4 regions of the Kitasatospora sp. NPDC127060 genome follow, and region 1 is predicted to be linked to each of the others. Evidence: riboswitches for the same ligand, from Rfam matches in the RefSeq annotation. Region 1 holds a riboswitch; each other region holds the start of a gene.
The links. A riboswitch is a leader RNA that binds a small molecule or an ion and turns the genes downstream of it on or off. The one in region 1 is predicted to bind cyclic di-AMP.
Positions count from the first base shown of each region.

Region 2: another riboswitch for cyclic di-AMP. It lies ahead of ACFWIS_RS23265 (M23 family metallopeptidase); the one in region 1 lies ahead of ACFWIS_RS04020 (transglycosylase family protein).
Region 3: another riboswitch for cyclic di-AMP. It lies ahead of ACFWIS_RS17735 (family 16 glycosylhydrolase); the one in region 1 lies ahead of ACFWIS_RS04020 (transglycosylase family protein).
Region 4: another riboswitch for cyclic di-AMP. It lies ahead of ACFWIS_RS18730 (transglycosylase family protein); the one in region 1 lies ahead of ACFWIS_RS04020 (transglycosylase family protein).

Region 1 covers NZ_JBHXEG010000004.1:10,261-17,757, reverse strand. Annotated here, with positions in the region: gene ACFWIS_RS04025 (hypothetical protein) at 1-190, opposite strand, end outside; gene ACFWIS_RS04020 (transglycosylase family protein) at 428-1,747, opposite strand; cyclic di-AMP (ydaO/yuaA leader) riboswitch at 1,755-1,917, opposite strand; gene ACFWIS_RS04015 (hypothetical protein) at 2,416-3,366, opposite strand; gene ACFWIS_RS04010 (DUF397 domain-containing protein) at 3,921-4,184, shown strand; partial or broken gene ACFWIS_RS04005 (ATP-binding protein) at 4,526-4,999, opposite strand; gene ACFWIS_RS04000 (helix-turn-helix domain-containing protein) at 5,418-6,284, shown strand; gene ACFWIS_RS03995 (TetR/AcrR family transcriptional regulator) at 6,373-6,978, opposite strand; gene ACFWIS_RS03990 (MFS transporter) at 7,218-7,497, opposite strand, start outside.
Region 2 covers NZ_JBHXEG010000044.1:16,572-24,068, forward strand. Annotated here, with positions in the region: gene ACFWIS_RS23260 (hypothetical protein) at 1-792, shown strand, start outside; gene ACFWIS_RS23265 (M23 family metallopeptidase) at 843-1,676, opposite strand; cyclic di-AMP (ydaO/yuaA leader) riboswitch at 1,689-1,847, opposite strand; gene ACFWIS_RS23270 (YiaA/YiaB family inner membrane protein) at 2,044-2,334, shown strand; gene ACFWIS_RS23275 (alpha/beta fold hydrolase) at 2,440-3,264, shown strand; gene ACFWIS_RS23280 (TetR/AcrR family transcriptional regulator) at 3,311-3,883, shown strand; gene ACFWIS_RS23285 (SpoIIE family protein phosphatase) at 4,191-6,326, shown strand; gene ACFWIS_RS23290 (sensor histidine kinase) at 6,607-7,497, shown strand, end outside.
Region 3 covers NZ_JBHXEG010000028.1:34,688-42,184, reverse strand. Annotated here, with positions in the region: gene ACFWIS_RS17745 (alpha/beta hydrolase) at 1-986, shown strand, start outside; gene ACFWIS_RS17740 (MoaF N-terminal domain-containing protein) at 1,099-1,428, opposite strand; cyclic di-AMP (ydaO/yuaA leader) riboswitch at 2,031-2,194, shown strand; gene ACFWIS_RS17735 (family 16 glycosylhydrolase) at 2,198-3,508, shown strand; gene ACFWIS_RS17730 (IclR family transcriptional regulator) at 3,659-4,456, opposite strand; gene aceB (malate synthase A) at 4,658-6,310, shown strand; gene ACFWIS_RS17720 (gamma-glutamylcyclotransferase) at 6,456-6,857, shown strand; gene ACFWIS_RS17715 (8-oxoguanine deaminase) at 7,187-7,497, opposite strand, start outside.
Region 4 covers NZ_JBHXEG010000030.1:72,808-80,304, reverse strand. Annotated here, with positions in the region: partial or broken gene ACFWIS_RS18745 (DUF501 domain-containing protein) at 1-239, opposite strand, end outside; gene ACFWIS_RS18740 (septum formation initiator family protein) at 211-693, opposite strand; gene eno (phosphopyruvate hydratase) at 892-2,181, opposite strand; gene ACFWIS_RS18730 (transglycosylase family protein) at 2,447-3,208, opposite strand; cyclic di-AMP (ydaO/yuaA leader) riboswitch at 3,210-3,379, opposite strand; gene ACFWIS_RS18725 (cytochrome P450) at 3,590-4,918, opposite strand; gene ACFWIS_RS18720 (SDR family NAD(P)-dependent oxidoreductase) at 5,243-5,680, shown strand; gene ACFWIS_RS18715 (MazG family protein) at 5,719-6,756, opposite strand; gene mfd (transcription-repair coupling factor) at 6,909-7,497, opposite strand, start outside.

The sequences.
Region 1 (7,497 bases):
GGGCGGCCGGGCGGTCGGTGCTGACCCGGTGGCCGTCGGTCGCGTCGCCGGTCCGGGTCTCGGTGCGGCGGCCGCGGGCCAGGTAGTCGCGCAGGACCAGTTCGACGGCGTCCTGGGGGTTCTTGGTGCCGGAGAGCAGCATCGCGTCGATCGCGAGGTTCGCGTCGAGCGTGACGGTGACCTGGGCCATGGTGACTCCTCCTCGGGTGCGGAGCAGCAGCATGCCCCGCGGGCCGGGGTTTGACCATGCGGAGGCCGGCACGTGGGTACGCCGAAGCCCCGGGGGGAGCGACCAGACTCTCCCCGGGGCTGTCGGGTGACGGCGGCTGACAGCTGACAGATGATGAAATCTGTTATCCGTCAGCTGTCATTCGTCAGCCGTGCGGTGCGCGTGGTGCGCATCGTGTGCGTGGTGTGCGCGGTGTCCTCAGACCCGGCCGGCGAAGTCCGGGGCCCAGTTGGCGATGGTCTGGAGGCGGACGCCCGAGCTCGGGTTGGCGGCCTCGACGTACTGGCCGTTGCCGATGTAGATGGCGACGTGGTAGACGCCGGAGTCCTGGCCGTTGTTCGACCAGAACAGCAGGTCGCCCGGCTGCAGGCTGTCCAGCGAGACGTGGGTGCTGGCGGCGGCCTGGTCGGCGGCGACGCGCGGGATGTTGATGCCCGCGGCGCGCAGCGCGGCCTGGGTCAGGCCGGAGCAGTCCCAGCCGCCGTTGCCGGTGCCGCCGTAGACGTACGCCTGACCGATCTTCGACTGGGCGAAGGAGACGGCCGCGGCCATGCTGCCGGTGGCGGCCTGGGCCGGGGCCGGGGTCTGCGCCTGGGCGGTCGGCTTCGAGGCGGGCTTGGAAGCCGGCTTCGAGGCGGTGGACGTGCCCTGGTCGATCGGCTTGGCGTTCACGGCACCGCCGTTCGAGGCCTGGCCGGACTTCTTCGAGCGGTCGAACCAGGCGAAGTCCGAGCCGGACTTGGTGGCGGTGGAGGACTGGTCGGCCTGGGCCGAGCCGCCGTCACCGAAGGTCAGCTGCTGGCCCGGGTAGATGGTGTCCGGGCCGTCGGTCAGGGTGCCGCGGTTGAGGTCGTACAGCCGCTGCCAGCCGCCCTGGACGTTGTGCTTGGTGGCGATCGAGGACAGCCAGTCGCCGTCGACGACGGTGTAGCTGCCGCCCTGGGCCTGCGTCTGACGCTTCTGCGCCCAGCTGCTGTTGGCGGAGGAGTCGGCGGACGAGGCGGAGTCACCCGAGGTCTGCGCCTGGTCCTGGGCGGGCGCGGCCTTCGGGGTGGCGGTCTTCGGCGCGGGGGTCTTCGGCGCGGGGGTCTGCGCCGGCTTGGCGGCGGTGGAGCCGGCCGAGGTGTCGACCGCGGCGGCGGCGCCGCCCTTGGTCAGCCCGGCCTGCACCGAGCAGACCGGCCAGGCGCCGGGGCCCTGCGAGGCGAGGACCTTCTCGGCGACGGCGATCTGCTGGTCCTTGGTGGCCTGGTTGGCCTGCGGGGCGTACGCGGTACCGCCGAAGGCGGCCCAGGTGCTGGAGGTGAACTGCAGGCCGCCGAAGAAGCCGTTGCCGGTGTTGATGCTCCAGTTGCCGCTGCTCTCGCACTGGGCGACCTTGTCCCAGGTGGCGACGGAGGCGGCGTTGGCGGTGCCGGTGGTCAGGCAGGGGACGGTGAGGCCGACGCCGGCGACGCCGAGGGCGGCGATCACGCGACGGGTGCGGCTGGACAGGCGGTTGCCGTTGGAAGGCAGCATGAAGACGCGGTCCTCTCCCACGCCTGCGAGGTGAGCTGTCGGATTCGGGCTGGAGTTGCCCGGCCGCGCTGTGGGCGCGGCTTCACCCCTAGCCCTGGACCGTTCCGGAAAACGGCCTAGGGCGACTTACCTGTGGTTCCCCCGCTCCTGCCGTGATGCGTTTTCGCGCTGCCAGGACATCCGACGGCAGGACTCGGCGTCGCGGATGAACTGGGTCCGTGTGGTCACGAACGGGGAGCACGTTATGCAGACGTAAGTTAAAACTGCAAATACCTGTGACGCGCATCACGGTTTAGTGGGAAACGCCAAAAGGCTCGAAATTCATGATCGCAAATGATCGTTTTCTTTCAAATTGGTGGTGGATTGCGATAACTGGCTTCGCCTCAGGAGCGAAGTGACGGAGCGTTGGAGCGCAACGAGGGCGCTCCCCCGTGCCGGGGGAGCGGCAGCGAATCGAGCGCTGGACAACGCGCCGACAATTCATCGACAAATGGCACCAGAACGGACATTGCGTCGCATTGCCCGCTTAACTCTCCTGTGGGGCGATCCGAACACGTCGAAAGGGCCCGGAACGCGGTCGTTCCGGGCCCTTCGGTGGTGCGAGTGCCGCGACGGGCGGTCGCGGGCTCTGCGGCGGGCGTTCCGCCGGGTCGTACGGGAGGTGTCCGTCAGCCTTCAAGGGGCCCGTCGGCGGCCGCGTGGGCGCGGCGGGAGCCCTCACCGGCCCCGGTGGTGGCGGCGGCCTCCGCCTCGGCCTCGGCCAGCTCCTCCGCCGTCGGCGTGGGCAGCGCGGCCAGGTAGGTGGAGGCGATCAGCTGGCCGACCGTCGGGTACGCGCCCAACGGCGCCGCCGACGGGCAGCCGGTCTCCTCGGCGGCCGTGGCGAGCAGCTCGGAGTCCGCCTCCGGGCCGATCACGAGCGGGGCCAGCGCGGGGCGCTGGGAGCCGGTCTCCTTGAGGTGGTTGACGGCGGCGGCGACCGAGCCGGGCACGTCGAGCGCCGCGGGGACGACCGGGACGGCCAGTCGGGCGGCCAGCAGCACGCCGGTGATCCCGGCCGCGGCGGCCGCTTCCTCACCGCCGACGGTGGTCAGGACCACGCCGTCCGCGGCGGTCGCGATGGCGAACAGCCGGGCCCGGTCGGCCCGGGCCAGCCCGGCCTCGGACAGTCGCACGTGGACGGCCTCGGCCAGCAGCGGGTGCGGGCCCAGGGCGTCGGTGACGGTCGCGCCGTACTCGGCCGCGAGAGCCTGAAGCCCGGTCAGGAAGCCGTGCGGGCCGGGCACCAGCGGCACCACGACGGGCGTCGGCAGTCCGGCCTCGGCGGCCGCCGCCAGCAGCTCCGCGACGGTGCGCTCCTCGGCGCCCCCGGTGGTGGCGCCGTCGGTCGGGAGGTAGCCGACCGCGGCCTGGACGCCGGTGTGCTCACTGCGGACGATCGAGAGCAGTTCCTCGACGACCGAGCGGGACTCGGGCCCCGGGGTCGCGGGTACGGCGAGCACCAGGGCCGGCGAGCCGGTGCGGATCTCGGGGCGCTCGGGGCGGCGGTGGCGCCCCCGCGCACGGGAGCCTGGAGTGCGGACGGGCAGTGGCGCGCCCGGGATGGCTGCGGTGCTCATGCCGGAGATCGTAGGACATCTGCCCGTCAGGCCTGCAGTCGGCTGCCGTACGGGTTTCGGGTGGTCGTGGTGCGGAGGCCGTGTCCCTGCCGCGCCGGTCCGGGCCGTTTGCCTACAATCCGGACATTCCTCACCCAGCCCCCGTTCGGACTCGCACGGTTGCCCGGACGTGCGTCACGGGGTGTCGCGTTGCACGAGGGGGGCGTGAGATGTCTCACAGCCGGAGGATGGACTGACGGAGGGTCACGGAAGTGCGACTCCCGGCATTCGAAGATCAACATTCAGCGGGGGGCCGCTCACGGCCGGTTATGGACAACCCGTCGATTCCATCGGCTATGTCCGTTTACGTACCGTCAGGAGAAGGGCCCGTGAAGAGTTCGCGGCGACCGGTAAAAGGCCTCGTGCACCTGCAATGTCCCGTGCTGATGCACGTGCACTGCAGCTATCATCGCGTCAAGTGAGGCGTTGTGCCGGACCGGTACGGGGCCGGTCCGTTCGGCGGGTGCCGGGGCGCCGCGCTGGACGACAACTCCGGAGCTCTTCGGGAGACTTCTATGCACGACTCGCAGGTAACGCACGGCTCGAACCACACCTACAACGGGATGGCCGCCGCAGACCTCAAGGGGGTGGTCTGGCAGAAGAGCCTGCACAGCAACTCCCAGGGCAACTGCGTCGAGTTCGCGGCCCTGCCGGGCGGCGACGTGGCGATGCGCAACTCGCGCTTCCCGGACGGTCCGGCGCTCATCTACACCCGGGCCGAGATCGCGGCGCTGCTACTGGGCGCCAAAGACGGGGAGTTCGACCACCTGGCGGTCTGACCGGCCGCCGGGCCACCATCGGGGGGCCGTCGTGGGTGCTGACACCACGACGGCCTTTGTCTTTGCCCGGCGGCCCTGCCCGCGTCCGGGCGGTCCCGTGGCGGGATGCGCCGGCCGTACGGGATGCGCCGGCCGTACGGGACCGGGGCCTGGCTGAAGGGCCCGGGGTGTGGTCCTCCCGGGGCGCCCCTCGGTCGGCCGTGCGCCGTGCGGCGCTAGGCCGAGCGCCGGTGCCGTCCACCGACGTCGACTCGTCCGTCGAGCGCGTGACCGTCGAATCCGGTGCCGTCGAGCCGACTGCCGCCCAGGCCGCCGCAGTCGAGTCCGCTGCCGTCGGCCGGCCCCGCCTCGAACATGGCCCAGACCACCTTGCCGCTGCCCAGCGGGTGCCAGCCCCAGGAGTGGCTGAACGACTCCACCAGGTGCAGCCCGCGCCCGGATTCGGCGACGAAGTCCGCCTCCCGCGCCACCGGGCCGGTGTTGCTCGGATCGCTCACCGCGCAGACCACCTGGGGTGCGCGGTGCACCAGGCTTATTCGGATCGGCAGTCGCCCCTCCGGGGTCGGCCGTGTGGGAGAGTCGTACTCGCCCAGGGCGCCGCCCGACGGGTCGGGCCGTGCGCCGATCGCATGCCGGAGCGCGTTGGTGACGAGTTCCGAGGCCACCAGTGCGACGTCGTCGAACAGCTCCATCAGGCCCCAGCGCTGGAGAGCGGTCCGGGCGAAGTCGCGAGCGGATCTCACGGCTTCGAAGCGAGGAGCGAGCGTACAGGTGACCACGTGTGGGTCAACTGCCAAAGCCGTACCGGTGCTCATGAAGAGCTCCTCCCATAAGGGGGCGGACACGGCTGGACCCGCCGGGGTCATGCCGGTCACCTCCGACTCGCTCGGCCGCTCGGCCGCCCCTTCGACCAGGCGCGCGCGCACTCGAACGCCCGATGGCGCGGGGGGCGCCGCCGGGTCGGTGCACGGAGTCGCGCGTGGGGTCGACGCGGAGCCCGCGGGATTGCCAGGGATGTGCAGGTGCACGTGCACCATGGTGGTGTGCGCTCACTGCAGATGCAAGAGTCGATTCACGTGCAGTCGCACTATTGGCATATGCAAGCGCCGGATGCACGTGCATCCTGGTGTGCGGAGTGCGGAACTGATAGGAACATCCGTCAGTATCGGCACCGTGAGCGCTCAACTGATGGCAGACTGTGCGCTGTTTGCCCTAGGTGGAGGTTTCGACCGCATGACCACAGTTCAGCCGGGCGGCGGCTCGATGGTCCGCCGGATCCTCCTCGGCTCGCAGCTGCGTCGCCTGCGTGAGGCGCGCGGCATCACCCGTGAGGACGCGGGCTACGCGATCCGCGCGTCCGAGTCCAAGATCAGTCGTATGGAGCTCGGCCGGGTCAGCTTCAAGGAGCGCGACGTCGCCGACCTGCTCAGTCTCTACGGCGTCGACGACGGCCTGGAGCGGGAGGCCCTGCTCGGGCTGGTCCGCGAGGCCAACAAGTCCGGCTGGTGGCACAGCTTCAACGACGTGCTGCCGGGGTGGTTCCAGACCTACGTCGGACTGGAGGAGGCCGCCCAGCTGATCCGCACCTACGAGGTGCAGTTCATCCCCGGGCTGCTGCAGTCCGAGGAGTACGCACGGGCGGTTTTCGGCCAGAGTCGGCCGGTCATCAGCGAGGAGGAGGTCGAGCGGCGGGTCAGCCTCCGCCTGCGCCGCCAGAAGCTGCTGACCGAGGGGGCCAGCCCGCGCCTGTGGGCGGTCATCGACGAGGCGGCGCTGCGCCGGCCGGTCGGCGGGCCCAAGGTGATGCGCGGTCAGGTGCAGTACCTGATCGACGTCGCCGAACAGGCCAACGTGGTCATCCAGGTCATGCCGTTCCGCTTCGGCGCGCACGCGGGCGAGTCCGGGGCGTTCTCGATCCTGCGCTTCCCGGAGCAGGACCTCGCGGACGTGGTCTACCTGGAACAGCTCACCAGCGCGCTGTACCTGGACAAGCGGGACGACGTCGACGCGTACATCCAGGTCATGGAGCGGCTCTGCGTGGACAGCCTCACGCCGGAGCGCACGATAGACCTGCTGTCCTCGATCCTGAAGGAGCGCTGAGCAACTCCCGGGCAGGGCGCGGGAGATCTTCCCTCGGGCCGCTCCGGGAATCGCTCCGCCGGTCGTGAAACCGCTCGGCCGCCGCCCGTCACCCGCGGGTCGGCGGCCGTTCGCGTTCCGGCGGCAGCGGCTGCGGCGGGCGGCCCAACTCCCAGGGCAGGTCGTAGCGGCGGAACAGGTCGGCCCGGATCGGCGCCAACGGGATCTCGGCGCCCGGCAGCAGCACCCCGATGCAGCCACCCATCAACGCGCTGCGCAGCAGCGCGTGTTCGGCGACCGGGTCCGGTGCGCCCCAGTCCTCGAGCAGGTTCTGCAGGATCGCGCCGAGTTGCTGCTGCTCCGGGTCCTGGACGAAGGCGCCGGTGTCGGGGTCGAGGATCAGGGCGAGGTGCGAGCGCATCACCCGGGGGTGGTCCATGGCCAGGCTGAGGACGGCGTCGATCGCGCGGGCCAGGCGGGCCCGGGGGGAGGCCTCCGGCGGCAGTTCGGCGAGTGCGCCGGACAGTGCCTGGTGCATCATCCGGTGCGTCGCGGCCTGCATCAGCAGTCGTTTGCCGTCGAAGTAGTAGGAGAGCAAACCGCGGGCGAGTCCGGCCCGTTCGGCGATGTCGGTCAGCGTGGTGCCCGCGTAACCGTGCTGGTCAACCAGCTCGACCGTGGCCCGCATGATGCGTCGGCGGGAGCGCTGCCGCATCTCCTCATTGACCGAATCCCCGCGAGGTGCCATCGTGTCTGCTCCGAACGTTCGTTGACTCCGGGCCAATATACTTGCGAAGCCAGTAGCCGCACCGTGGAACCGTGTCCCGACGGGCACCGCCACGGCGGCCGGTACAAAACCGGTACAAAAGACGGCCGGCTCCACCAACACGGGGGTTTGGTGGAGCCGGCACCAGGGCCCGGCGGTCGGGTCGGCCGTGGGCGGGGCCCAGCGGGTCAGCGCTCGGTCAGGACTTCGGCCCGGGCCACGGACGGTCCGGCAGACGGGTAATCATAATCCGGCACCGAAACGGGAGTGACGTTTCGGCGGCGGTCCACCACGGCTCCCACCGTCGCCACCACCAGTCCGACCACTGCGACCGCCGTGACCAGGACCAGCGCCGGCCGGTAGCCGTCCAGCTGGGCCTGGGCGCTGTCGCCGCCCGCGCTCCCCGCCGTGATCATCGCGGTCGCGCCGGCCAGCACCACGGCGGTGCCGACCTGGATCGCGGTGTTC
Region 2 (7,497 bases), on a different contig from region 1:
CCGGTGGCCGAGACGCCGCTGCGCACGGTGCTGGCGCTGCTGGAGCTGGGCGAGGGCAGGATGCACGACGGCTGGCCCGAACTGACCTCCGACGCGGTGGAGCACCTGCTGTACGAACGGCTCCACCTCTACGTCCAACCCGACCCGGAACAGGACCCGTTCGCCTACGGCGAAGCCGTCCGGCTGCTGGTCGACCACCAGCGGGCGGCGAAGCGGCTCAACGCCAAGCGCCAGGAGCGGCTGCACGCCGAGGCCGAGTGGCAGGGCGAGGTCGCCGTCGGGCTGCTGCGCCGCGCCGACCTGGTGACCTGGCCCCGGCTGTACGCGGTGCTGCTGCACGCCCACGGGGTGGACGTCGCGGACCCGGCGGCCGTCCGGGGCTGGCTGGCCGGCTTCGCCGGGCTGGGCGAGGAGGAGCGGCTCGCCGGGTACGAGGCACTGACGCCGACCGGCTGGCTGGACGAACCGGACGAGCAGGGCTGGGGGCCGGGCCGGGTGCTGTCGGTCGGCATGGCCACCGACGGCGCCCGGCGGCTGCTGGAGCAGGGCCTGATGCGGCGCAGCTACCGAAACCTGGCCGAGCTGAACGCGCTGGGGCGGCCGATGCCGGACGAACTGGCCGGAGACTTCGAGGACTTCGAGGCGGCCGCGGCCGAGGTGGCGCTCGACCTGCTCGGCGACTGGACGGTGCCCGGGCTGCCGCGGCTGCTGGTGGAGGAGTTCCCCGAACTCGCGCCGGAGCCGGGACCGGCCGAGATCGACGCGTACCTGGCGCAGCTGCCGCCGGAGTGAGCTGCCGCGAAGGCTCCGGACGCGGGTGCGTCCGGAGCCTTCGGCGGTGGCTACGGGGTGAGGCCGCGCTGCTGGAGCCAGGTCTCCGGGTCGACCGGGGCGCCGCCGTCGGGGCGGACCTCCAGGTGCAGGTGCGGGCCGGTGACGTTGCCGGTCGCGCCGACCTTGCCGATCTGCTGGCCGGAGGTCACCTTGCCGGAGCCCTTGATGATCGAGGAGAGGTGGCAGTACCAGATCTCGGTGCCGTCGGGCAGGGTCTCGACGATCCGGTAGCCGTACGAACCGGACCAGCCGGCCGAGGTGATGGTGCCCTGGCCGACCGCGAAGACCGCGGTGCCGGTGTCGGCGGCGAAGTCCAGGCCGGTGTGCAGGTGGGCCCAGTAGCGGGCGCTCTGGCCGTAGTGGGCGGAGAGGTTGTAGTCCTTCACCGGCAGGGTGAGGGCGGCGGCCTTGGCCCGCTCGGCCTCGTCGGCGGCGCGCTTGGCCTCCGCCTCCTTGGCGGCGGCCTTGGCCTCGGCCTCCTGGGCGGCCTGCAGCCGGGCGCCCTCCTCGGCGGCGGTGCGCTGGCTGTCGGCCTGCTGCTGGATGCGGGCGGCGAGCGCGAGGCCGGGGTCGGCGGCCAGGGCGACCGGCGACTCGTCCGGGGCCTCGACGGCGGGCGCGGCGGCCGGGGTCGCGGAGGCGAAGCCGGTGGCGCCCAGGGTGGCGGCGACGGCGGTGACGCCGAGCAGCGGGGAGGCTCCGCGGGTCTGACGCGGCATCCGGTGGCGGTTGGCCTCGGCCTCCGGGGCGAATGCCTCCGGGCCGTCCGGGCCGGGGTGGTCGAGGAGCTGGGTACCGGCTGCGGGGCCGGCCGGGTGTGCCGGGGTGTGCGTCGACGCCACGGAGGCGCGCTCCTTTCCTTCCTTCGCGCCTACCGGGTTAGCTGACGGGTTCGGAGCAGGAAGGTCTCCTACGGCCGGGCCGGGGCCCCGCCGATTCACCCCAAGGAACGTGGTTCCCCGGCTCCCTGACCTGCCCGGAGGCCGGCCGGTGGGATTAGGCGACGGCGCACGGTGCCGTCTGGGTACGGCGTTGACGACCGCGCTGCGTTATCAAACGTTAATCCTAGGACGCCCTGATTCCAAGCCATCCGTCCGGGACGGCTGGGGAACAGGTGATCGGTCGTCAACGAACGGCCCTTCGTTCGCCAGGCCCATCTGAGTACTCCTACTCATGTGCAAGCGGTCCGCCCCGCCGCATCCTGGCGCCATGAACGCACCGATGCAGTCACGGACCACGGCCGCGTACTACGTCCAGGCCGTCCTCTCCTTCGCCGTCTCCGGCACCGCCCTCGCCGCCGGGATCGCCTACCTGCCCGTCGGCGGCTGGACCCGGGCCTTCCTCGGGATCGGCCTCCTCTACACCGTCACCTCGACCTTCACGCTCGCCAAGGTGATCCGGGACCGGCAGGAGTCCTCGGACACCGTCGCCCGGGTCGACCAGGCCCGCCTGGAGAAGCTGCTCAGCGAGCACGACCCGTTCAGGGTCGAGGGGGTCTGAGCGGAGCGGATCCGGGAAGGGCCCTTGACGGCTAAGGCTATTAGCCTTAGCTTTATGGCTATCGGAAGCAATCGCCAGCACCGAGCGAGCCAGCGGAGGCCCACCATGACCGGCACCACCACCCCGAGCACCCAGTACCTCGACGTCCCCGGCGGCCGCCTCGCGTACGACGACACCCGGCAGGGCGACGGCACCCCCGTCGTCCTGCTCCCCGGGATGCTCGACTCCCGCCGCGCCTACCGGCACCTGCACCCGCTGCTCGCCGCCGCCGGCCACCGGGTCATCACCATGGACCTGCGCGGCTTCGGCGAGTCCTCCATCGTCTGGGACGACTACGGCCCGGCCGCCGTCGCCACCGACGTCCTCGCCCTGCTCGACCACCTCGGCATCGAACGAGCCGTCCTGGTCGGCCAGTCCTACACCGGCGCGACCGTCGTCAAGGCTGCCGGGGACGCCCCCCAGCGGGTCGCCGGGATCGCCCTGATCGACGCCTTCGTCGAACACCGGACCAACGCCCTCATGCGGGGCGTCATGGTCGCGATGGGCGCCGCCATGGTCCAGTGGCCCGGGGTCTGGGGCTTCTACCTGCGCAAGATGGCCTTCCCCGGCCCCCGCCCCGCCGACCTCGACGGCTACGTGGACGGACTGGTCGCCGCCCTGCGCACCCCCGGCCGCAAGACCGCCACCCGTGGCCACGTCGGCGGCGACTCCGCGCCGATCGGCTGGACCGCGGCCGTCCGCTGCCCCGCCCTCGTCCTGATGGGCAGCAAGGACCCCGACTTCCCGAAGCCGGAAGCCGTCGCCGAACTCCAGGCCGAGAAGCTCGGCGCGCGGAAGGTCATGATCGAGGGCTCCGGGCACTACCCGATGGCCGACAACCCCCGGGCCGTCGCCGACGCCCTGCTGCCCTTCCTGGCCGAACTCGCCTGACCCCCCGCCTGCCCCGCCCCCACCGCCGCACGGAGAACCCGAAGCCATGCCCCGCGTAGGACTGACCCCCGACCAGGTCGTCGACCACGCCCTCGCCCTCATCGACGACCAGGGCGCCGAAGCCCTCACCCTCGCCTCCGTCGCCACCCGCGCCGGAGTCGCCACCCCCTCGCTGTACAAGCACGTCAGCGGCGGCCTCGCCGAACTGCGGCGGCTCGTCGCCGTCCGGGTCACCGAGGAACTCGCCGACCGGCTCGCGGAAGCCGCCGTCGGCCGCAGCGGGGACGACGCGGTCACCGCCGTCCTGCGCGCCTACCAGGCCTACGCCACCGAACACCCCCACCGCTACGCCGCCCTTCCCCAGGCCCCCCAGCCCGACGGCGACCTCACCCGCGCGGCCACCCGGCTCGTCGGCGTCATCGTCGCCGTCCTCCGCGGGTACGGCCTCGACGACTCCGAGGTGATCCACGCCGCCCGCACCGTCCGCTCCCTCGCCCACGGCTTCGCCGCCCTCTCCATCGGCGGTGCCTTCCAACTCTCCGAAGACCTCACCACCACCCACGACCGCCTCGTCACCACCCTCACCACCGGCCTCCGCACCTGGCCCCAGTCCCGGTGACCGAGCCGGCCCGGCCGGCTTCCTCCGCGCCGCCGGCGGGAGCGCCGCGCGCTGGGCGGCGGGTTCGGGCGTGCACGGGAAGTCGGGCCCGCCGACTTCCGGTGCAGCCGACCTGCCCTGCAGCCGACCTGCCCTGCAGCTGACCTCCCCCGCGGCGGACTTCCCGTGCAGCGGGCGGGTGGCGCAGGACGGCGCGGACGACCGGCCCCCGGTGCTGGTGCGGCGGCTGGGGCGAGAGGCCCGCCCTGAGCCGGACGGGGCCGAAATGGGGTATGAAGATTCAGTGCCCACTCCCGCCCGTAGTCCGATGCGCTGTGTGCGCCTGCTGCTCGGCTGCACCAGTGCCGCCGAACTGCTCGGCACCGTGCTCGCCGAGGGCCCGGGCTGGATCACCGGTGAGGGCTCCGCGCTCTACCTGCTGGACTCCGCCGGATCGCTCCGGCTGACCGCCTCGCACGGGCTGCCGGACTGGGCGCTCGAGCGCTACGGCCTGGTCGACCCGGCCGGTGAACTGCCCGCCGCGATGGCGTTGAAGCTGCGCCGCCCGTACCTGATCAGCCCGGAGCACACCAGCGTCGACTACCCGAACCGGAACGCCGGCCTGGGCACCGGGATGGTCGCCGTGGTGAGCCTGCCGCTGGTGGTGGACGAGCAGGCGATCGGTGTGCTGGCCCTCGCGCTGGCGCACCGGGGCACCGTCCCGGGGCGCGACCTGGACGTGCTGGAGACGATCGCCGGGGCCTGCGCCCACCGGCTGCACCACCTGCTGGACCACGTGCTGGAGCACACCGCCGCCCCGCCCCCGCGGCCGGCCGGTCCGGGCCCCGCGCCGACCCATCCGCTGCTGTCGCTCGCGGTACGGGCCGCCGGGCACGGCGCCTTCGAGCGGGACCTGGTCACCGGGGAGAGCCACTGGGACGCCGCCGCCTTCGCGCTCACCGGCCGGCCCGTCGACCCGGAGGGGACGGCCCCGCCGCTGGAGCGGATCGTCCACCCGGAGGACCTGCCGGACGTGCAGGCCGCGCTGGCGGAGGCGCTGGCGAGCGGCGGGCGCTACCGGATCGGCTACCGGGTGCTGCGCGCGGGCGGGAAGGTCGCGCGGGTCGAGGAGTCCGGCGAGGTGATGCTGGACGTGCACGGCCGCCCGGTGCGGATGGCCGGGCTGCTGGCCGACGTGGACCACCGCCCGGCCCGGGACACCGGGCCGCCGAACGACCAGGCCGGGGCCCGGACGGCGCTGCTGCTGTCGCTCACCCGGGCGCTGTCCCGCGCGGTGACCGTACGGGACGTCACCACCGCCGTCACCGACGTCGCCCGCCCGGCCTTCGGCGCCGCCGGCATCGTGCTCGACCTGGTGGACGAGGGCCGGCTGCTGCCGGTCTCGCACACCGTGTACGGCGGTCCGCGCCGGGCCGAGCTGACCCGGCTGGCGGACCTCTCCGAGCCGGTGATGCAGCACTCGCTGGCCCGCTCCGCCCCGCTGTTCAGCCAGCCTGGCAGCACGCCGCGCAGCCCGGACGCCCCGGCCGCCTGGGCCGTGCTGCCGCTGGTGGCCTCCGGCCGACAGGTCGGCTCCTGCCTGATCACCTTCGCCGCCGAGCGCGCCTTCAGCCGCGAGGACCGCACCCTGTACTCGGCCTTCGCCGGCATCCTGGCGCAGTCCCTGGAGCGGGCCCGGCTGTACGACATCCACCACCACCGGGCCGGCGAGCTGCAGCGCGCGATGCTGCCGCGCACCCTGCCCCGGCTGCCCGGGATCGCCAGCGCCGCCCGCTACCTGCCGAGCACCGAGGGCATGCAGATCGGCGGTGACTGGTACGACCTGCTGAAGCTGCCGGACGGCCGGATCGGGCTGGTGATCGGCGACGTGCAGGGCCACAACGCCGAGGCGACCGCCGTGATGGGCCAGCTGCGCAGCGGCCTGCGGGCGTACGCCACGGACGGGCACGACCCGGCCGCCACCCTGGCCCGGACCAGCCGGCTGCTGGCCGAGCTGGACACCGAGCTGTTCGCGACCTGCCTCTACCTGACCCTGGACCCGGCCGACGGCCGGCTGACCGCGGCCCGGGCCGGGCACCCGGCGCCGGTGCGGATCACCGCCGACGCCGCCGCCGTGGAGCTGGAGCTGCCGGGCGGCCCACCGCTGGGGGTGGCCCCGGAGCAGCCCTACCCGCTGGTGGTCGACCGGCTGGCGGGCGGCGAGACGCTGCTGGCGTACACCGACGGGCTGGTGGAGGACCGCGAGGAGGACTACGACGAGTCGGTGCAGCGGATGCTCGGCGGGCTGGAGCTGTGGGCCCGGCAGGCCGGTCCGGGGCGGATCGGGCCGGCGGCGGCGCTGGAGCGGCTGGCCGATCTGCTCACCCTGAACGTGACGGAGCGCAGGCACCGGCCGGACGACGTGGCGCTGCTGCTCCTGCACCGGGTGGCGTCCGTTCCGTAGCACCCGCGGAATGGTTCACCTGCACCGAATGTCGCACGTTCAACAACGCGGTGCACACAAGTCCCCCACATCCCGGGATGCGAACCGGCCACCACCCGTCACACCGAAGGGGGCCGGAAACCCCTGGACGAACGACCGGACACCTCGTCAGCAACCCGCGATCGCGTCCGAACGACGGGGGAATGACGGCGTATTGACTCGATATTGACGAGATCCGGTCACTTGGCGGGATCCGTTCACACCTTCGTAGGATCATCGCCCTAGAATTCGCCGCGTGACGATGACTCAGTGGTGCGCAACGGCTACCGGCGTGCTCGCCGTCCTCGCCCTCGTGGCCGCCGCGCGGTACCGCGCCGTGTCCGTCACCCAGCGCGGCCGGGCCGACCGGCTGGACGGCGAACTCGCCCGGCTCCAGGAGCAGCTGACCACCGAACTCTCCCGCCGGGGCGCCGACCTGGCCGCCGTCCAGCAGGAGCAGGAGCACACCGCCTCCACCCAGCGGGCGTTCCTCAGCGTCGCCCGCCGGATCCTCGTCATGGCCCACGACCAGCAGGCCCTGCTCGACGAGATGGAACGCACCCACGACGACCCGGCGCTGCTGGAGGGCCTACTCAAGGCCGACCATGCCGCCGCCCAACAGGCCCGGCTGGCCCAGACCCTGGCCGTGCTGTGCGGCGCCCGGGCCGGCCGGCACTGGCCGGAACCGGTCTCGCTGGAGGACGTGGTGCGCGGCGCCCAGTCGCGCATCCTGCCGTTCCAGCGGGTGGTCGTGCGCAGCCGGATCGAGACGGCGGTGGTCGGCGCCGCCGCCGAGGCCCTGATCCACGCCATCGCCGAGCTGCTGGACAACGCCACCCGCTACTCCCCGCCCAGCACCCAGGTGTTCGTCACCCTGATGCCGGTGCACAACGGCGCCGTCATCGAGATCGACGACGGTGGGGTCGGCATGCCGGAACAGGCCGTCGCCAAGGCCGCCGACGCGCTCGCCGGGGGCAGCAGCCTGGAGGTCTCCCGGCTCGGCGAGCTGCCGCAGCTGGGCCTGGCCGCGGTCGGCCGGCTCGCCGAGAGCTACGGCTTCCGGGTCACCCTCAGCTCGGCGCCCTCGCCGTACGGCGGGGTGCGGGTCGTGGTGCTGCTGCCGAACGCCCTGCTCACCGAGCCGCTGCCGCCC
Region 3 (7,497 bases), on a different contig from region 1:
ACGATCTGCTGGGCACCGGCAGCACCGGCCCGGTGGTCATACACAACAAGGCGGACGCCTCCGGCCGCCTGCTGGTGGAGACCATAGGCCGGGCCTCGGTCAAGGGCGGCGGCGCGATGGGGCGTGAGCCGGGCCACTCCGGCGAGATCCGCAAGGTCCGGATCGACGGCAGGGTGAGCCGGCTGTCGACCGAGGGGTACGTCTACCTGCCGCCGCAGTACTTCCAGCCCGAGTACGCGCAGAGGCAGTTCCCGGCCGTGATCGTCAGCACCGGGTTCCCAGGAATCGCCGAGAACCTGATCACCCGCTTCAACTACCCGGGTGCCGCGCTCAAGCTGCTGCAGGAGGGTCGGATGCAGCCGACCGTCATGGTGATGTTGCAGCCCTCGCCCGCCCTGCCGCAGGACACCGAGTGCGAGGACATCCCCGGCGGCGCCCAGTCCGACACCTACTTCACCAAGGACGTCACCTCGGCGATCCAGGCCAGCTACCGGGTCTCGTCCGACCCGCACGCCTGGGCCTTCATGGGCAACTCGACGGGCGGCTACTGCGCCGTCAAGATGGCCATGCGCCACCCGGACGTCTTTCCGACCGCCGTCGCCCTCTCCGGCTACTACGACGCCGCCGACGACCCGACCACCGGCGACCTCTTCGGCGGCAGCAAGCAGCGCCGCGACGAGGCCAACCTGATGTGGCGGCTGAAGCACCTGCCGCAGCCCGACATCTCGGTGCTGCTGGCCGGTACCAAGAAGGGCGACGGCAACTACAAGCCGGACACCGAGGCGTTCATCGACGCGGTGCACAGCCCGATGAAGGTCTCGTACAGCATGCTCGAGAACGGCGGCCACAACTTCGAGACCTGGAGCGCCCTGCTGCCGTCCTCACTGGAGTGGCTGTCCCGGCACCTCAAGGTGCCGGGCGAGCCGAACGCCTCGGGCCAGCCGAACCAGCCGAACCAGCCGGGCCAGGCGAGCCAGGCCACGTGACGTCACCGCTGCCCGAGGCCGTCTGAAGCCGTTCGACGCCGTCCGGAGAGAACGCGCCGAACCCCCGGAGCCGAGGCCCCGGGGGTTCGTGCGTGCTACGGCGCGGCGCCGGTCAGGCCACCCGCTCCAGCGTCCCGGTGTGCAGCTGGCCGACCCGGCCGCCCTCGCCCTCGAAGGTCCAGAAGGCCCGTACGGTCAGCGCGTTGAGGTCCATCACATGGCTGACGGTGATCCCGCTCTGCTCCGTCCAGCTGATGAAGTAGATCTCCGGCGCGACCTCGGCGACGTGCAGCCGCACGTCCTCCCACTGGCCGGCCGACTCGCCAAGGCCCTCCCAGCGCAGCCGAGTGCCGTCGGCCGAGTAGCTGTTGCGGAAGGCCGCGCCGTTGTCGGCCCGGAAGACGTAGGTACGGCCGGCGAAGGCGGGCAGGGGCGCGGTCATGGTGGGGCGGGACCTCTTCTCGGGAGTGCGGGACGGACCGTGTGGTCTGGGCTCGGTGCACTTGTGCACCGCGGAAAACGCCAGGGTTCCAATTTATCCGATCGGTCGGACTCGGGCGGCCCCGCGCCACGGCGGGGTCCGCCACCACCCCGGTTCGCTGATCGCGCCGCTCCGGCGGGCCGGGATCCCCGCCTCGGTGCCGACCTACCTGCCGGCGGGCGGGGTCGGCGGACATCCCGGGCGTGCTGGACGAGGACCGCGGGCCCAGCGACGGCATCGTGTTCACCGCGAGCGCGTCGGACACCGACGGCACCGCGAGGTCGGCGGCACCCGGCTGCTCGCCGGGCTGAACCACCTGGAGTCGGCCTGGTCGCCGGGCGCCGAGGGCCAGGTGGCCGACTGGCCCGGCTGATCGCCAGGCCACGGTCCCGAGGTTGATCAACTCGGCCGCCACGCAGCGTCGTTGATCGACACCACTGTGAGCTGTGCGACAACCGGCCCGATCAGGTTGTCCGTTCACGGACGGCCTGCCTAGCCTGCAACCGTCGTCCGCTGTCGCGGACCCCGCCGCCGGGACGCCGAGTCCTGTCCACCCGCCGGCCGGCACTCGAGCACCACAGCGGACGGGAGCGGGGGAACCAAGGTCAGCGCCCGGTCCGTACGCATCAGCGTGCGGACCGTGGCTAGGGGTGAAGCCGCTCCACAGGCGGCCGGGCAACTGCAGCCCGAATCCGACAGCTCACCTCGCAGGCGTCGCAGAGGACCCCCCATGCACCAGCCTGCCGGGCGCCGTCGCGCCCCCCGCCACGCCCGTAAGACCCACCGCGGCCGCAACGCCGCCCTCGCCGCCACCGGGGCGCTCGCGATCAGCGGTGCCGGCCTGTTCGGGCTGCCGTCCGTCGCCGGCGCCCAGGCCGCCACCGCCCCGACCGTCACCCAGGACCGGCTGGCTCCGGCCACCATGGTCGCCGGCCGGGCCGCCACCGCCTCGCTGGGCCTGCACTCCTCGTCCTGCTTCACCGCCAAGACGGTCGGCGTCGGCGTCCGCGACGCGCGCGGCACCAACCTGGACTTCCCGGGGAACGCGACCAACGTGCAGATATGCCCGACCGGGCTCAACTTCACCAGCGGTGCGCGCACCCTGCCGGCCGGGACGTACACCCAGTTCGGCTTCTGGCAGGACTTCGGCGGCGGCTGGCACAACCTGCCCTCGCAGCAGCTGGTGGTCGCGGCCACCGGTACGTCCACGCCGACCCCGTCCCCGACGGCGACGCCCACCGCGGCACCCACCACGACGCCGACCCCGTCCCCGACGGCGACGCCCACCGCGGCACCCACCACGACGCCGACCGCCACGGCCACCCCGACGACGCCCGCGCCGTCCTCTCCGGTCGCCGGCAAGTCGCTGACCTGGTCCGACGAGTTCAACAGCCCGATCGACTGGGGTCAGCGCTGGGTCGGCGACAAGAGCACCTCGTACAAGTACGGGAACCACAACCCGGACGACAACAAGCTCGACTGGCTGAACAAGAACAACGTCACCGTCGCGAACGGCGTCGCCACCTTCACCGCCACCCCGGGCGGGCCCACCCTGGAGAACGGCCAGCAGTCCTGGAACACCGGCTTCCTGACCACCGAGGGCTCCACCGAGGGCTTCCAGGTCAAGACCGGCGACTACGCCGAGGCCCGGGTCAAGATGCCCTCGGGCACCGGCGCCTGGCCCGCCCTGTGGACCTGGAAGAACGGCAACGGGGAGATCGACTCCTTCGAGTACCACCCGGACAACCCGAACCTGCTGGAGCTGACCAACCACATCAACCCGAGCAACCCCGAGTACTACACCGACGCCAAGGCCGTCGCCAAGGACCAGTGGGTCACCATCGGCACCTACTACGGCGCCAACTCGGTGGACTGGTACGTCAACGGCGTCAAGGTGTACTCGGACAACAAGGGCGTGGGCGCCAACTTCTCGGCGTACCTGATCCTCAACCTCTCGGTGTGTGCCGGGAAGTACCACCCCGCGCCGCAGGGGACCACCCCGCTCACCTTCGCGGCCGACTACGTGCGCGTCTACCGCTGACCGTAGCCGCCGGGCCCGCGTAGCCCCCAGGACCAGCCGCTCTCATGGGCCGGCAGCCGTTTCGACCACCGTGCGGTCGAAACGGCTGCCGGTTCTTGCGTTCAGGTCCCCGTGCTCAATCCCCTGCGTGCCAGGTGAGTTGACGATGCGTCAGGGTGCCAGGACCTGCCCGAGCCGGGTCGCGATCTGCTGCATCACCGGCACCAGCGAGGATGCCCCCGTCTGCTCCTCCAGCGCCCGGATCCGGGCCTCCGGGCCGGACACCGAGAGCGCGGTGGGCGTCGGCGCGCCCGGCACCGCGAGGGCGATGCAGCGGACGCCGATCTCCTGCTCCTGGTCGTCCACCACGTACCCGCGCTCGCGCGCCTCGGCGAGCTGGTCCATCAGCTCCTGCGGGTCGGTGAGGGTGTACTCGGTGTGCGCGGGCAGCGGGTTGGGGCCCAGGACCGCGCGCGCCTCGTCCTCCGGGAGCTGGGCGAGCAGGGCCTTGCCGACACCGGTGCAGTGCGGCTGCACCCGCCGTCCGACCTCGGTGAACATCCGCATCGAGCGCCGCGACTGCACCTGTCCGACGTACACCACCTCGCCGCCCTCCAGCACCGCCAGGTTGGCGGTCTCGCCGGTGGCCTCCATCAGCTCGGCCAGGTACGGGCGGGCCCAGCTGCCGAGCAGTCGACCGGCCGTCTCGCCGAGCCGGATCAGCCGGGGGCCGAGGGTGTAGCGGCGCGCGGTGTCCTGGCGGACATAGCCCTGCTGCACGAGGGTACGGACCAGTCGGTGGATGGTCGGCATCGGGAGGCCGGAGCTGGTGGAGAGTTCGCTGAGGGTGGCCACGCCACCCGAGTCGGCCAGCGCCTCCAGGAGTTGGAAGGCGCGCTCGACGGACTGCACGCCGCCGCTCGCGCGGTCGGCGCCTGTCGTCGATGCTGTGTCGGGGGTCGCAACCACCGGCGTTCCCTTCGCTGTCGGGGAGGAGTAGAGTCCCGGCGACCTCTTCAACAAACCGTTGAAATTCTGTATCGCGGAAACTAGTCTCCACCTTACAGAATCGAATTCGCCGACAGGCGGGTAACGATCGAGGAAGTTCCCGAGGAGGCTCCCACCGGAGCTCCCTTCGCCAGGCTCAACCGTCTTAGGAGTGTCCTGCTCATGGCTGCAGATCAGGGGCCCGTCGGCGCCTCCCCCGCCGCTCCGGTCGTCACTGTCGCCGGTCCGCGCGTCCACCGGGCCGAGGAGGTGCTCACCCCGGAGGCGGTCGCCTTCGTCGTGGGCCTCCATCGCGCCTTCGAGGGTCGCCGACAGGAACTGCTGGCCAGGCGGAAGAGTCGACGCGCCGAGATCGCCCGCACCGGCACACTGGACTTCCTCCCCGAGACCGCCGACGTCCGGGCCGGCGACTGGAAGGTCGCCGAGGCGCCGCGCGCGCTCCAGGACCGCCGGGTCGAGATCACCGGCCCCACCGACCGCAAGATGGTCATCAACGCCCTCAACTCCGGGGCGAAGATCTGGCTCGCCGACTTCGAGGACGCCACCTCCCCGACCTGGGAGAACGTGGTCAGCGGCCAGGTCAACCTGATCGACGCCCTCGAGGGCCGGATCGACTTCACCAGCACGGCCGGCAAGGCCTACACCCTCAAGCCCGCCGCCGAACTCGCCACCGTCGTGGTCCGCCCGCGCGGCTGGCACCTGGACGAGAACCACCTGCTGGTCGACGGCGTCCCGGTGGCCGGAGCGTTCGTCGACTTCGGCCTGTACTTCTTCCACAACGCCGCCCGGCTGCTCGCCAAGGGCGCCGAGGACCCCAACTCCGGCCCCTACTTCTACCTGCCGAAGACCGAGAGCCACCTCGAGGCCCGGCTCTGGAACGACGTGTTCACCCACGCCCAGGCCGAGCTGGGCATCCCGCACGGCACCGTCCGGGCCACCGTGCTGATCGAGACCATCACCGCGGCCTTCGAGATGGACGAGATCCTCTACGAGCTGCGCGACCACGCGGCCGGCCTCAACGCCGGGCGCTGGGACTACCTGTTCTCGATCGTGAAGAACTTCCGCGACGCGGGCGAGCACTACATCCTGCCGGACCGCAACAGCGTCACCATGGCCTCGCCGTTCATGGCCGCCTACACCCGCCTGCTGGTGCGCACCTGCCACCGGCGCGGCGCCCACGCGATCGGCGGCATGGCGGCCTTCATCCCCAGCCGCCGGGACCCCGAGGTCAACGCCGCCGCGCTGGAGAAGGTCAAGGCGGACAAGGACCGCGAGGCCGGCAACGGCTTCGACGGCTCGTGGGTCGCCCACCCGGACCTCGTCCCGGTCGCCCGGGCCTCCTTCGACGCGGTGCTCGGCGAGCGGCCGAACCAGAAGGACAACCCCGGCCCGACCGAGCCGGTCACCGCCGCCGACCTGCTCGACATCGCCGGGGCCGGCGGCACCTGCACCCGCGCGGGGCTGCACAACGCCGTCCAGGTCGGCGTCCGCTACATCGAGGCGTGGCTGCGCGGGATCGGTGCGGTCGGCATCTTCAACATGATGGAGGACGCCGCCACCGCCGAGATCTCGCGCTCGCAGATCTGGCAGTGGATCCACAACGGGGTCGTGCTGTCCGACACCGGCGAGAAGGCCACCGCCGAGCTGGTGCGCACCCTGGTCGCCACCGAACTGGCCGAGCTCCGCTCCGAGTTCGGCGACCAGGCCTACCAGGCCGGCCGCTGGCGCGAGGCCGCCCAGCTCTTCGAACAGGTCGCCCTGGCCGAGGAGTTCGCGGACTTCCTGACCCTCCCCGCGCTGCCCCTGCTGGGCTGAGCACCAATCTATCCGCCGACGCCACCGCTGCCGCCTGCCGGGCTGTAGCAGTCCCGCCGCCCAATGCTCCGTTCCGTACGGCGACGAATCCACCTGTCCTCTCGTCGCCGTACGGAACGGTCTTTTCTTTCCGAGGAGTTCACTGATGGCACGCATCTTCTTCAACGGCCAGGCGATGGTCGGCGGACCGTTCCACGAGAATGTCGCCGACGCCCTGATCGGTCCGGCCCGCACCGCGCCCGGCTACCGCTTCTTCTCCATCGACCACAGCGGCGGGACGGACGTCTGCCCGGGGCTGCTGCCCGCCCCGGAGGTCGACAGCGCGATCGAGGGCGAGCTGTACGAGATCAGCCTGGAGCGCCTGCGGGACGTCATCCTGCCCGGCGAGCCCAGGGAGCTGGAGCTCGGCGTGATCGAATTGGAGGACGGCTCGGCGTGCTTCTCGATGCTGCTGGCCCGCGGCGAGGTCGAGCGCGGCGTGCACCGGGAGATCACCCACCACGGTGGCTGGCGCGCCTACTTGGGGACGCTGGGGCGTACGGCCTGAGGCACGTGGCCTGAGGGGAACGGCCAACAGCGAACAGGGAACAACAAACAGCGAACAGATAACGGATGACAACTTTCGTCATCTGTTATCTGTTCGCTGTCGTCTGTCCGCTCTTCCTTCCCCTTCCCCGTCCCCGTCCCCGTCTCCGTCTCCCGCCCCGTCCCGTCCCCGCCTCCCCGCCCCGCCCTCCGCGCGCGCCGCGGCCCCGAACCCTCGCCGTGGGTTCGGGGCCGCGAGTCCGTACACCCTGGCGGGCGTACGGAGTCCGGGTCGCGCACCGTCCCTGGGCGCGCTCCCGGAGCTCCTTGGTGTTGTCGGGCGGAGGACCGTCAAACCGGCCGGGAGGCCAGCTCCTTGGCGGCGCGGGCGCAGGCGCGCGCGATCCGGTCCTCGTTGACGGTGGTCAGCTCGCCCTTCTCGACCACGGCGTTGCCGTTGACGAACAGCGTCGCCAGCGGCGGCAGCGCGCCGAAGGTGAGGGCCGCGACCGGGTCGGCGATCGAGGAGTGCATGACTCCGTCGATCTTCCACAGCGCCAGGTCGGCCAACTTGCCGACCTCGATCGAGCCGATCTCGTTCTGCCGCCCGAGCACCCGGGCGCCGCCCATGGTGCCCAGCCGCAGTGCCTGGCGCCCGGTCA
Region 4 (7,497 bases), on a different contig from region 1:
TCCAGCGTGCCGATCAGCGAGGCGGCCTTGGGGCAGGTCAGGTAGTACAGCGTCGGGAACGGCGTGCCGTCCGGCAGCCGGGGGGCCGTCTCCACGACGTCGGGGTTGCCGCAGGGGCAGCGGTGCGCCACACCGCGCAGGCCGCGCGGCACCCGGCCGAGCTGGGCGGCGATGGCCGCGACGTCGGCGTCGGAGACGGCGGGGTGGTTCTCAGTGGTCATGGGGGGTGGGGTCTCCAACGGACGACGGGGGGAGCGGACGGGGGGCGGCGGGGGCCAGCGCGACGGGGTCGGCGGCGTCCACCGAGTCCCAGATGCTGGTGTACCAGGGCTTGGCGGCCTTCGCCTGGCCGGCCGCCGCCTCGGCGGAGGGAGTCGCGGAGCCGGCCGGGGCGGCGGGCCGGGCGGCCGCACCGGACGGGTCCACCGCGATGTACGGGGTCTCCCCCGGCACCGCGTAGTGCAGCCGGGCGCGGGCCTGCGCCTTGACGTACTCCGGATCCTGCCATCGGGCCTTGTCCCGGCGCAGCTGATCGACCTGCTGGCGCGCGTGGTCGGCCTTCGCCCGCTGGGCGGAGATCTCGGCGCGCTGGGAGATGAACTGCCGGGTCGGGTAGGCCAGGATCGCGACCAGCGAGCAGAGCACCAGGACGAGGACGGTCGCCCGGCTCGTGAACCGAGGCCGGGCCGCCAAGCCCGGGATCCTCCAGCCAGCCATCTCCCGTATCCCCTCCTGGTCGCGACGGTGCCCCGCCGCCCACCCTACGGGGTGTGCGCCGGGGCACCGGTCAGGCGTGCGCTACCGGGGACTTCGGCCCCCTGGTCTCCGGCCTCGGAGTCCCGGGCCTCGAACCCTCGGGCCTCGGAGTTCCGGGCCTCGAACCTGCTGTGCTTACTGGTCCGCGGAGCGGAACCGCGGGAAGGCGCCGCGGCCGGCGTACTCGGCGGCGTCGTCGAGGATCTCCTCGATGCGCAGCAGCTGGTTGTACTTGGCGACGCGCTCGGAGCGGGCCGGGGCACCGGTCTTGATCTGGCCGCAGTTGGTGGCGACGGCCAGGTCGGCGATGGTGACGTCCTCGGTCTCGCCGGAGCGGTGCGACATCATGCAGCGGTAGCCGTTGCGCTGGGCCAGCTCGACGGCGTCCAGGGTCTCGGTCAGCGAGCCGATCTGGTTCACCTTCACCAGCAGGGCGTTGGCGGTGCCGGTCTCGATGCCCTTGGCCAGGCGGGCCGGGTTGGTGACGAACAGGTCGTCGCCGACCAGCTGGACCTTGTCGCCCAGCTTGACGGTCATGGCCTTCCAGCCGTTCCAGTCCGACTCGTCCAGCGGGTCCTCGATGGAGACCAGCGGGTAGGCGGCGACCAGCTCGGCGTAGTACTCGATGAGCTCGGCGGCCGACAGGGCCTTGCCCTCGAACTGGTAGGCGCCGTCCTGGTAGAACTCGGAGGCGGCGACGTCCAGGGCCAGCGCGATGTCACGGCCGGGCACGTAGCCGGCCTTCTGGATGGCCTCGGTGATGAGGTCCAGGGCCTCCCGGTTGCTGTCCAGGTTCGGCGCGAAGCCGCCCTCGTCGCCGAGGCCGGTGGACAGGCCGCGCTCCTTCAGCACGCCCTTGAGGGTGTGGTAGACCTCGACGCCCCAGCGGACGGCCTCGGAGAAGGACTCCGCGCCGATCGGGGCGATCATGAACTCCTGGATGTCGACGTTGGAGTCCGCGTGGGAGCCACCGTTGAGGATGTTCATCATCGGGACCGGCAGGACGTGCGCGTTCGGGCCGCCCAGGTAGCGGAACAGCGGCAGGTCGCTGGCCTCGGAGGCGGCGTGCGCGACGGCCAGCGAGACGCCCAGGATGGCGTTGGCGCCGAGCGAGGACTTGTCCGGGGTGGCGTCCAGGTCGAGCATGGCCTGGTCGATCAGGCGCTGCTCGGTGGCGTCGTAGCCGACCAGCTCCGGGCCGATCTGCTCGATGACGGCCAGGACGGCCTTCTCCACGCCCTTGCCGAAGTAGCGGTTCTTGTCACCGTCGCGCAGCTCCAGCGCCTCGAAGGCGCCGGTCGAGGCGCCCGACGGAACAGCGGCACGACCCGTGCTGCCGTCGTCGAGGCCGACCTCGACCTCGACCGTGGGGTTGCCGCGGGAGTCGAGGATTTCGCGGGCTACGACGACATCGATGGACGGCACGAAGCATCTCCTTGCGGAAGCAGGGTCCGGCTGACGGTGGTGCCGGTCGGCCGGAGGATTGCGGAGTCGTTACGACCAGAGCCTAACCGCCCGGGCTCCCGGGGCCACGTCGACCTCGACTCCGTCTCAGCGTGTGGCCCCGCTACCCACCGGTAGTTCACCTGCCCGACCCGACTTGTCCCACCATCACGGACGAACGCGGACGAAGGGGACCGCCGGGCGCGGCCCCCTCCTCCGTTCGGCTTCCGGAGCCGTGCGGAACGGCTCAGCCGAGGTGCAGCACCTGGCCGGGCAGGATCAGGTTCGGGTCGCCGCCGACCGTGCCGCGGTTGCCGTCGTACAGCGCCTGCCAGCCGCCGGACACGCCCTGGGCGTCGGCGATCGTCGACAGCGTGTCGCCGGAGCGGACGGTGTAGTCGTGGCCGGTCTGGGCGGACGGGGCCTGGGCGGCGCGCGGGGCGGCGTGCTTCGGCGTGTACTGCTGCACCGGCTGCTCGGCGGGCCGCTCGGCCTGCTTCGGCGCGGCGTGCTTCGGGGCGTACTGCTGGACGGGCTTCGCGGCGGGCTTCGCGGCCTGCGGCTGGGCCTTCTGCTTCGGCGCGGACTGCGGCTTGGCGTCCGAGGAGGTGTCCACGGCCGCCGGGGCGCCGCCCTTGCTCAGGCCGGCCTTGACGGAGCAGACCGGCCAGGCACCCGGGCCCTGCGAGGCGAGCACCTTCTCGGCGACCGAGATCTGCTGCGCCCGGCTGGCCTGGTTGGCCTGCGCCGCGTACGCGGTGCCGCCGTACGCCTTCCAGGTGCTGGGGGTGAACTGCAGGCCGCCGGAGAAGCCGTTGCCGGTGTTGATGCTCCAGTTGCCGCCGCTCTCGCACTGGGCGACGGAGTCCCAGACGGAGGCCGGGGCGGCGGAGGCTCCGGTGGCGGTGAGGAGCGGCAGCGCGAGTCCGACGCCGGCCACACCGGCGACGGCGATGGCCTTCTCGGTCTGGGTGCGACGACGATGACGGCCAGTTCCAACGAACAGCATGAAGGTCCCTCTCCGCACGCCTGCGAGGTGAGCTGTCGGGTTCGGACCGGGAGGTGGCCCGGCCGCCGTCGACGGAAACGATTCCGCTCGGGCGGCTTCACCCCAAGCCGTGGGGAGACGGCAACAAACCTGGGTCCCCCGCCCCTGCCCAGGGTCTGGTCGGTTTCCCGTCGCGCGGCGGGCAGGATTCGGCGTTCCGCGCACGGGGTCCGCAGCTGCGAACTCCAGGGAGACTAGACAGATCCTCAGACCGATCACAAGCTCATATCACCGACATCACACAAGAATTACGGCGCGTGCTCGATCGCCTACCAACAGCGGGGCTTTGTCCGGTTTGATGCTCGTTCACACCGCAGCTGGAGCCCGTTCGACGACGTCACGTCAGCGTGTCGGGGCCTCAGGACGGGCGTGCGGGGAGCGGGCTTCCGGACTGAATTCGACCGGAAGTTCGCGCAATCCACGCATGATCAGGCCACCCCGCCAGCGCAGGTCCTCCGGATTCTCGGCCAGCCGCAGATCGGGCAGCCGGGAGAGCAGCGTGGCCAGCGCGGCCCGACCCTCCAGCCGGGCCAGCGGGGCGCCGATGCAGTAGTGGATGCCGTGCCCGAAGCCCAGGTGGGGATTGTCGCTCCGGGCCAGGTCGAGGGTGTTCTCGTCGGCGAACCGGGCCGGGTCGCGGTCCGCCGCCGCCAGCACCACCAGCACCGGGTCGCCGACCGGGATGTCCACCCCGCCGATGGTCAGCGGCCGGGTCGCGAAGCGCCAGGTCGCCAGCTCCACCGGCCCGTCGTAGCGCAGGAGTTCCTCGATCCCGGTCTCCAGCAGCCCGGTCTCCCCCCGGGCCACCGACTCCTGCAGCAGGCGCCGCTGCTCCGGATTGCGCAGCAGCGCGTAGGTGCCGTTGCCGATCAGGTTGACGGTGGTCTCGAAGCCCGCGAAGAGGAGGATGAACGCCATCGCGGCGGCCTCGTTCTCGGTGAGGTGCTCGCCGTGGTCGCTCGCCCGGATCAGACCGGAGATCAGGTCGTCGCCGAGGTCCGCCCGCTTGCGGTGGATCAGCTCCAGCAGGTACGCCCGCATCCGCCTCACCGCCCGCCCCACACCGCCGCGTTGGCCGCCGCCTTGGCCCGGCTTCGTGTGTCGCAGCATCATCCCGGCCCAGTCCCGGAAGTCGTCCTGGTCCTCGGCCGGCACGCCCAGCATGTCGCAGATCGCGTAGATGGGGAGCGGGAAGGCGAACTCGTGGATCAGGTCCGCCGATCCGCGCCGGGCGAAGCCGTCGATCAGCCGGTCGGTCAACTGCTGCACCCGCGGCTCGAACTCGGCCACCCGGCGCGGGGTGAACGCCTTCGACACCAGGCGGCGCAGCCGGGTGTGGTCCGGCGGGTCGATGTTCAGCAGGTGGGTCATCAGGTCCGCCTGCCGCTCCCCCGGGATGCCCACCCGGCCGGTGCGGTGCGCCTGCTCGCTGTGGTGCGCCGGGTTCTTCGACAGCCGGCTGTCCGCCAGCGCCTGCCGGGCGTCCGCGTACCTGGTCACCAGCCAGGCCTCCACGCCGCTCGGCAGGGTGGTGCGGCGAACCGGGGCGTGCTCGCGCAGCCAGGCGTAGGCGGGGTACGGGTCGGCGGCGAACTCCCAGGTGAAGAGCTCCGGGGCGGGCTGCGGTTCGGGCTGGGCGGCGGGCCGGGGGCCCTCGGGCTGAGCTGGCATGCGTCGACCGTAACCGCTGGACCGGACCGGGCCGGACGGGCGCCTGGGCGGCCACCGGGAAGTCACCGGTTCGTCCGTCGCCGGCGAGCGGCGGGCGAGCGGTGCGCGAGGGGCTGGTGAGCGGCGCGCGAGCGGTGCGCCAACACTCCGTGGACGGCCCGTGGACGGTCGGTGGACAGCCCTTGGACAGCTCTTGGCCCGGTGGCAGGCGTGAGCCTGGTCACCTGCGGGGTAATCCCTGTTGCGGAGGGTCAGGACGTGCCTACGATCCTCCGCAGTACGCGTGGGCGCCGGTGCGGTGTCGCCCACAGGGAGGAGCAGGCCATGCGGGTCAGCGGAGCAGTCGTCGTCATCGCGGTGCTCGACGGCGGTTCAGGAGCCGACCTCGCCCGCGGGTTCACCGCGGCCGGCGCCGCCGGGATGCTGATCGCCGACCAGCACGCCGGAGTCGCCGAGGACCTCGCCGCCGAACTCGACCGGCCCGGCTGCCCGGTGGTCGGCGTCGGCGGTGACATCCGCCGGCCCAGCGACGTCGCCGCCCTGGTCGACACCGCCGAGAAGCACCTCGGGCCGATCGACCTCTTCTGCGTCGCCGGCCCCGGGGGCGAGCGGATCGTCTCCCTCGCCGACCTGCCCGACCACCTCGACCTGGAGCGGCTCGCCGAACTGGTCGCCCTGGTCGGCGAGGCCATCGGCGAGGTCGTGCCGCCGCAGCGGCGCCCCGCCGAACACACCGCCGGGCACACCGCCACGGCGGCCTGAACGACCGCTCCGGCCCGACCGGCTCGGCCGGACAGGGCCTACTCCGGCTTGAGCCCCTCGGCCGCGCGCACCGCGTCCCGGTAGCCGCGCGCGGCCGAGCGCAGCGCCGCGTCCACGTCCACCCCCGCGTCGTGCGCCCGCTGCGCCACCGCCAGCAGCAGCCGGCCCGCCGACTCCGCGGTCAGCTCCTCCGGCAGCCGGTACGGCTCGTCCGGCACCTCGGTGAAGCCCGCCCGGCGCACCCGGGACACCAGCTTCGCCGCGTACGCCAGCGCCGGCAGCCCGGCCGGCACGCCGTCCAGGACGGACTCCCGGTCCGCCTTCTCGGCCGCCTTCAGCTGCTCCCAGTTCGCCTCCACCTCGGCGGCGCCGTCGGCCTCGACGTCCCCGAACACGTGCGGGTGCCGGTACACCAGCTTCTCCACGATGTCCCCGGCCACGTCGTCCACGGTGAACGGCTCGGTCGGGTGCTCCTCGGCGATCCGGGCGTGGAAGAACACCTGCAGCAGGACGTCGCCCAACTCCTCGCGCAGCGCGTCCCGGTCCCCCTCCTCGATCGCCTCGACCAGCTCGTAGGCCTCCTCGACCAGGTACTTCACCAGGCTCTCGTGGGTCTGCTCGGCGTCCCACGGACAGCCGCCCGGCGAGCGCAGCCGGTCCATCACCGAGGCGAGGTCCAGCAGCCGCGCCCCCGGCAGGTCGTAGGAGCCCGGCAGCACCTCGATCTCCGGCACCTCACCGGCGTGCTCGACCGCGAGACGGGCCAGCGCGTCCGTCAGCCCCGGATCCCCGTCCGGGCCGCCCAGCCACACCGTCGGCCCCGACCCGGCCGGCTGCCCGGTCAGCAGCCGCGCCAGCGCCGGAGCCGAACCGGCCGGCACCACCTCGACCACCACCCCGGCCTGCCGCACCGCCGCCACCTGCGGATGCCCCTCGTCCGCCACCAGCACCCGCCCGGCCGACCGCAGGGCCTCCCAGGCCGGCCACGCCAGCAACCCGGGGGCCACCCGGTGGGTGGTGGTCAGCAGGATCAACTTCGCGCCCGCGGCGTTCGTCTGCACACCATTCGTCGTCACACCTCGAACCTACCCGCCCCGCCCCACCCCGATCCGACCCACGGACGCACCCGCCGGCGTCCTGCTCCCCGGCTCGGGACGTCGGACCGCCCGAGCAGCACGGCGGCCCCGGGCCGAGCCCCGGGACCGCCGTGCGCGTCGACCGGCCGGTGCTACTTCCTCGCCCCGGCCAGGTCGTCGAACATGGCCGACAGGAACTCTGTGCACCAGGCCAGCAGTTCCCGCCCGACCAGCGGCTTGCCGCCGATCCGGCCGGTGCTCGGCCGGGGCACCAGCAGCTGCTGGGCCGCCGCCTTGACCTGGCTGCGCGGGTAGAGCCGGTTCAGCCGCAGCTGCTGGGACTCGCGCAGTTCCACCGGGCCGAAGCGGACGTTCGTGCCCTGCAGGGTGATGTCCGAGATCCCGCACCGCCGGGCGTACAGCCGCAGCGCGGCGACCATCAGCAGGTTCTCCACCGGCTCCGGCAGCTTGCCGTAGCGGTCCACGAGTTCGTCCCGGACCTGCTGGATGTCCGCCTCCGAGTTGACCGCCGCGATCGAGCGGTAGGCCTGCAGCCGCAGCCGCTCGCCGGGCGCGTAGTCGTGCGGCACGTGGGCGTCGACCGGCAGCTCGATCTTCACCTCCAGCGGCTCCTCCTCCGGCTCGCCACCGCCCGCCAGCGACTCGCGGAACTCGGCCACCGCCTCGCCGACCATCCGCATGTAGAGGTCGAAGCCGACCCCCGCGATGTGCCCGGACTGC